One region of the Flavonifractor sp. An91 genome, then DNA from elsewhere that is predicted to be linked to it. Evidence: a T-box and tRNA genes for the amino acid it is inferred to sense, from the RefSeq annotation. Region 1 holds a T-box; the other holds one or more tRNA genes.
The links. The T-box of region 1 lies ahead of tyrS (tyrosine--tRNA ligase). A T-box ahead of a tRNA ligase gene usually reads a tRNA of that ligase, here a tRNA-Tyr.
Positions count from the first base shown of each region.

Region 1 (3,406 bases):
CTGGATTATCTGGATGGCTTTGGCGCCACCGGGGCGGATCTGGATGCCTACCGGGTTTGCTATAACAGACTGGCTGCCCTCCGCCGGGAGATCTCATCCCTCCGGATGGACGAGGCGGAGAAGGCCCGGCGCATTGACAGCCTGGAATTTCAGATCGGCGAACTGGAGCGGGCCGAGCTGCGGAGCGGGGAAGAGGAAGAACTGACGGAGCGGCGGGATCTGCTGCGCAACGCCGGTAAGCTGATGAAGAGCGTGGAAGGCGCGCATCTGGCCCTGTCCGGCGATGATGAACGGGAAGGAGCCGCTGCCCTGCTGGGGGAGGCGGAGCAGTCTCTTCATGCCGCCGGCCGCATCAGCACCCAGGCCGCCGAGCTGTTGGAAAAGCTGGTGGAACTCCGCTGCGCCGCCGAAGACATTGCCGAGCAGATCCGGGATCTGCGGGACGCCTTTGACTTTGAACCGGGGGAGCTGGACCAGATCGAGAGCCGGTTGGACGTACTCCACCGGCTGAAGAAGAAGTACGGCGATTCGGTGGACGAGATGCTGGACTATCTGGACCGCTGCAAAAAGGAACTGGACGAGATCCAGTTCTCCACTGATACCATTGCCCGGCTGGAGAAGGAGCAGTCCAAGGCCCTGGCCGACGCCCGAAAGGCGGCGGAGACCCTCAGCCAGACCCGAAAGAAGGCGGCCAAGGCGCTGGAACAGCGGATTCAGAGCGAATTGGCCCAGCTGGATATGCCCAAGGTCCGGTTCCAGGTGGAGTTTGGACCCAAGCCGGGGGAGTTCGCCATGGACGACACCGGCATGGACGAGGTGCAGTTTCTCATGTCCGCCAATGTGGGCGAGGACCTGAAGCCCATCCAGAAGATTGCCTCCGGCGGTGAGTTGGCCCGCATCATGCTGGCCCTGAAAAATGTGCTGGCGGAAAACGATCAGGTGGGCACCATGGTCTTTGACGAGGTGGATACCGGCGTGTCCGGACGGGCGGCCCAGAAGGTGGCGGAAAAGCTGGCCGATGTGGCCCACGCCAAGCAGGTACTGTGCGTTACCCATCTGCCTCAGCTGGCCGCCATGGCCGACGTCCACTTCTCCGTGGAGAAGGGGGAGAGGGGCGGCCGGACCTATACCCAGGTGGAGCGTCTGACCCGCCAGCGCCGGTGCGAGGAGCTGGCCCGGCTTACCTCCGGCGAGCACATCACCGACGCTACCCTTGGCGCCGCCGGGGAGCTGCTGGACAGTGCGGAGACCTACAAGAAACTACACAAAAGCTAGATTTTGTTGAGTACCGCTTTTCTGCTTGACAAACGGAGCAAGAGCGATTATAATCCTCATCAATATGACACTGCGATGACAGGGAGAAGTACCAACCCCCGTCCCGCCCAGAGAGCCCCCGGTTTGGTGAGAGGGGGAGGGGACAGGCTGGGAAATACACTCTGGAGCAGCCGCCTGAACAGGGGAGACCCCCAGTAGGGCCGTGTCGGGTGCGCCCGTTATCGCGCCGCCGTGTGTTGGCACGGCATGAGGCCGTTTTTGCGAGAAAACGGCGAACCAGAGGTGGTACCGCGTTTTTACGCCCTCTGTCCGAACGGACAGAGGGCTTTTTGCATGAAAGGGGGATTTTGTGGATCGGAATGTCTGTACCCGCTGCGGCGGGGAGATGGCCTGCATTGGACAGCATTTTCTGAAAAAAGGTGCGCCGGGCTGGCATTTGAGAGGGAATCTTGAGCGGAACGGGATGGAAGATTTAATGCCTGTGGAGCTATGGTGTTGCCAGAGCTGCCAACACCTAGACTTTTATCTGTCGGGAAGCATCTCCCAGGATGAGGGATCGGGCATTGCTCAGGTCCCCTGCCCCCACTGCGGAATCCTCCACGACATGGACGACGCCAAGTGTCCCCACTGCGGAAAGCGGTTATACTGATGACTACACCATTGAGATAAAGGAGAATGAACATGACTTGTTACGAAGAACTGAAGGCCCGTGGCCTCATTGCCCAGGTCACCAACGAGGAGGAGATCTCCAAGATGATCAACGAGGGCAAGGCCGTCTTTTACATCGGCTTTGACCCTACCGCCGACTCCCTCCATGTGGGTCACTTCATGGCTCTGTGCCTGATGAAGCGGCTCCAGATGGCGGGCAACCGTCCTATCGCCCTCATCGGCGGCGGCACCGGCTACATCGGTGACCCCTCCGGCCGTACCGATATGCGCAACATGATGACCCCGGAGACCATCCAGCACAACTGTGACTGCTTTAAGAAGCAGATGGAGCGTTTCATCGAGTTCGGCGAGGGCAAGGCCCAGATGGTGAACAACGCCGAGTGGCTCCTCAAGCTCAACTACATTGAGCTGCTCCGTGAGGTGGGCGCCTGCTTCTCCGTCAACAATATGCTCCGGGCTGAGTGCTACAAGCAGCGCATGGAGAAGGGCCTCTCCTTCCTGGAGTTCAACTACATGATCATGCAGTCCTACGACTTCTACCATCTGTTCCAGCACTACGGCTGCAATATGCAGTTCGGCGGCGACGACCAGTGGTCCAATATGCTGGGCGGCACCGAGCTGATCCGCCGCAAGCTGGGCAAGGACGCCCACGCCATGACCATCACCCTGCTGCTCAACTCCGAGGGCAAGAAGATGGGCAAGACCGCCAAGGGCGCCGTGTGGCTGGACCCCAACAAGACCAGCCCCTATGAGTTCTACCAGTACTGGCGCAACGTGGGCGACGGCGATGTGCTCAAGTGCCTGCGGATGCTCACCTTCCTGCCTCTGGAGCAGATCGACGAGATGGACAAGTGGGAGGGCAGCCAGCTCAACACCGCCAAGGAGATCCTGGCCTTTGAGCTGACCAAGCTGGTTCACGGCGAGGAGGAGGCCCAAAAGGCCCAGGATGCTGCCAAGGCCCTGTTTGTGGGCGGCGGCGATATGAGCAACGTGCCCTCCACCGCCCTGGAGGCTGGTGCGCTCACCGACGGCGCCATCGGTATTCTGGATCTGATGCTGGCCTGTAAGCTGGCGCCCTCCAAGAAGGAGGCCCGCCGCCTCATCGAGCAGGGCGGCGTGGAACTGGACGGCCAGAAGGTAACGGACGTATACACTGCCGTGACTGCCGAGCAGCTCTCCGGCGACGGCGTCATGATCAAGAAGGGCAAGAAGGTCTTCCACCGGGCCTCTCTGCAGGGCTGAGTGTTCAGGGGCTGCCGTCAGTGGGGCAGCCCCTTTCTTAATTTTACCTGACTTTGGTTGCAGGCGACAAACAGGCATGATACAATAAACCTGTTGGAAGGCTTACCGCCCCGGCAATGTGTGTGGCGGCTGCAAAGGAGGAAGGCACTGTGCCGGAAAAAGAGGACCCGAAGAACAAGAAGAAATGGTACATCCTGGATGGCAGCCATGTGCAGCTGCT
Region 1 is NZ_NFHA01000003.1:7,415-10,820, reverse strand. Features, by position in the region: gene recN (DNA repair protein RecN) at 1-1,275, shown strand, start outside; T-box leader at 1,342-1,584, shown strand; gene tyrS (tyrosine--tRNA ligase) at 1,957-3,186, shown strand; gene B5G42_RS02815 (AI-2E family transporter) at 3,336-3,406, shown strand, end outside.

Region 2 (3,406 bases), on a different contig from region 1:
ATGGGCACCAGATGGCCCGGTCCCTGCCGGAAGAAGGCCTCCTGCAGCTCCAGGATGCACCCGGCGCAGGACATGAGGGTGGAGCGGCGCTGCTCAATGGCATGGACCATCCACTTGGCCTGCTTGACCTTTCCGGTGAGATAATCCTTCACCTGCTGGTCATCGCTCTCCTTCAGCAGACGGGTATAGTACCCGCTGATCCCCAGAGTGGGGAAATAGTAGTCGTTGGTCAGCAGCTCGAAGTGATCGGGAAAGCTGACCACGATGATATCGGGATTGATGTAGGTCAGGTTCTCTCTGGCGGCAAATCCGGTGCCCGGCCGGGGATTCAGGGTGCGGATCAACTCGCAGGAGGCCCGCACCTCCTCCGGGGTTGCCTTCAGCTCCCGGGCAATGAGGCCGTAGCGGCTCTTGGACAGGGCATCCAGCTGGCTCTCCACAATACGCACTGCCAGCTGGTCCACCGGCGTACGGCGCACCAGCTGGAGCCGCAGGCATTCGGACAGGTCCCGGGCCCCCACGCCGGCGGGCTCCAGGGACTGGACGGCAGCCAGCGCCTGCTCCAGCACCTCCACCGGGCAGCCGTAATCGGCAGCCAGGGCATCCAAAGGCTCATCCAGCCAGCCGTTGGCGTTGAGGCTCTCCACCAGGAAGGTACCGGCCTCCATGACCTCCGGCGGCAGATCCAGCACCTTGAGCTGGGAGAGCACATAGTAATACAGGTTGTCCTCCCGGTCCTCCATGGTGCCGTAATTGCCCAGCTGGTCGTCCTCCTCTTCGGTATCCTGCTGGTGATAGTAACGGTTCTGAGGGTCGGTGGATTCCAGCCACTCCAGCTTGCGGCGGAGCTGATCGCTCTCATCCGCCTTGTCGTACCGCTCCTCCGGCTCCAGCACCGGATTCTCCTGCACGGCCTCCTCAATGTATTCCAGCAGCTCCTGAGACCCCATCTGAAGGATCTCCATGGACTGCATCATCTGGGGAGAGAGGGTCTGTGTCTGCTTTTGTGTCAGGTTCAATTCCAAGGTAACTTCCTCCCTTCGCCCATTTTCGCGGTTTCTCGGAAGAAAGTATATCATGGAACCCCCTCACATTTCAACATCTCGCCCGGTAGAAAATACTTCACTCCCGAGGCGCCAGCAGCTGCTCGGCTCCATAGCGCAGGCAGCGGCGCAGCCGGGACTCTCCCCGCTTGATGTTGCGGGACACGGTGGATTTATCCACACCGGTCAGCTCGGCGATCTGCCGCATATTGAGCCCTTTTTCATAATAGAGCAGCATACACTCCCGCTGCCGGGGGGTTACATCCTCCTGGAGGGCCCGCATCACATTGCGGCGCAGCCGCCCCATCTGCTCGGAGTTATCCTCCGCCATGACCTGAGCATAGACTGCCATATCGGCGGCAAACTCTTTCCCTCTCCTATATCGTGTACCGGACATTGCAGTGATACCCCCTGTCGTAATAGCGCTCACACAGGACCGCTAGGTCCCGGGCCTCTCGCCACATGGCCTCCAGATGGCGAATGCGCTGTTCCAGCAGCCGGCGTCCGTGCTCGTCCACCGCGGCCGTCCTTCGGCTCTCCAGCAGCTGCACCCGCTGCCGCAGGGTCTCCGCACCTGCCCGATATTGAATCGATAACTCCTGTAATGTCATGCCTAGTCCCCTTCTCTCTGTCGGTAAGCTCCGCCCGGCAGAGCGGGCAAAGCTCCCGCTCCTGGCCATACAGCTCCGCGCCGCAAAGGCGGCACCACTCTGCCGGCGGTACCCGCTGCACATCCCGCAGCGGGTCTGTCCACACCCGTGGCCGGATACCCATTCCTCCTCCAAAAATTTTTTAAAAAATTTTGTTCTTTCTCTTGACAAATCCCCTTCTCCCTGATAAAATAACATTCGCTGTGGACGAGCTGGTCTGCTGGTGTAGCTCAGTTGGTAGAGCAGTTGATTTGTAATCAACCGGTCGGGGGTTCGAGTCCGTCCACCAGCTCCAACAAGTTCATATGGAGGAGTTCCCGAGTGGCCAAAGGGGGCAGACTGTAAATCTGTTGCGATTCGCTTCGGTGGTTCGAATCCACCCTCCTCCACCAAAAATGTCTCGCCAGAAGGCGGGGCATTTTTTATTTTCCTCCCCAATCGGGATGCCTCGCCGGACGGCGGGGCTTTTTTCTTCCCCTGCGTTTCTCCCCTCTCCGAAATAAATCTCCGATTGGTGATGAACTTATCCAAATATGGAACTTTCGTTCCATCGCATAGCCATAATAACACCAAACGGAGATAAAAGTCAATCATTTTTTGTCGAAGTATGTTGCGTTTGGTGATAAAATGTGATAGAATAGACCCACAAATTGGACAGGAGGGAACATGGTATGGAGCAGGAGAGCACCTTCGGCGCCCGTCTGCGCAGCCTGATGGAAGAGTCCGGCCTCAGCTATGAACAGCTGGGGGACCGGCTGAATATGAATCCCCAGACTCTGAACCGCTATGTCCTGGGCCAGCGTGAGCCCAAAATCGGCACCGCCGCCGCCATTGCCCGCTCCCTTGGGGTGGACCCGCTGTGGCTGCAGGGTTTCAACGTCCCCCGCCAGCCCCCCTGCCCTGCTCGCCGGGAGCCGGTGGTACCCATACTCGGTGTCATCCGGGCGGGCTCCCCTATTCTGGCCAGCCAGCAGATCGAGGGCTATGCCGCTGCCGACGTGCCCGATCCGGAGGAGCATTTCTATCTTCGGGTCACCGGCGACAGCATGATCAACGCCGGTATCAGGGACGGGGATCTGGTGCTCATCCGGCGGCAATCCACGGCGGAGAACGGTCAGATCGTGGCCTGTCTGGTGGACGGCGAGGACGCCACCCTGAAGCGGTTCCGCTGCCAGAAGGGTATGGTAATCCTTCAGCCGGAAAATCCCTGCTATGAGCCCAAAATCATTCCCCTGCGGGACTTCGAGCAGGGGTTGGCCCGCATCGTGGGCATAGCCGTCAAACTGGTGCGGGAATTATAACAAAGGAGCGATACCATGCTGACAGACGACTGGATGCTGCGGCAGGTGGACGGGTTGGCCCGTTCCCTGGCCAAGCTGGTTTTGAAGAAGGACTCCGCCGACTATCTGCCCACCGGTGCGGAGGAGGACGCAGCGCTGGATGCCCTCCATCTCCGACTGGTGGAGCGGCTGGCCGCCGGCGATGTGGGCGGCGGAGAAGATCTGCTCTTTCAGGAGAGCGACTGGGACGACCTGCGCTACCTGGAGGTGGCAGTGGACTTCTATGCCCGCGCCAACACCCTCACCGACGACCAGCTGGACCAGGCCGGCTTTGACCGGCAGGAGCTGCAGGAGGGCCTGCAGGAGCTGGCGGCCCGTTACGGTGTGATTCTGTAAGGAGGATACCCCTATGAAACTCTGTTTTTCCCAGATG
Region 2 is NZ_NFHA01000016.1:34,759-38,164, forward strand. Features, by position in the region: gene rpoN (RNA polymerase factor sigma-54) at 1-1,025, opposite strand, end outside; gene B5G42_RS10295 (sigma-70 family RNA polymerase sigma factor) at 1,123-1,395, opposite strand; gene B5G42_RS10300 (hypothetical protein) at 1,421-1,654, opposite strand; tRNA gene B5G42_RS10305 (tRNA-Thr) at 1,913-1,988, shown strand; tRNA gene B5G42_RS10310 (tRNA-Tyr) at 2,001-2,085, shown strand; gene B5G42_RS10315 (LexA family protein) at 2,365-2,994, shown strand; gene B5G42_RS10320 (DUF6483 family protein) at 3,010-3,369, shown strand; gene B5G42_RS10325 (cupin domain-containing protein) at 3,383-3,406, shown strand, end outside.
Region 2: it has a tRNA-Tyr gene. The T-box ahead of tyrS (tyrosine--tRNA ligase) is inferred to sense a tRNA for this amino acid. The anticodon was not compared.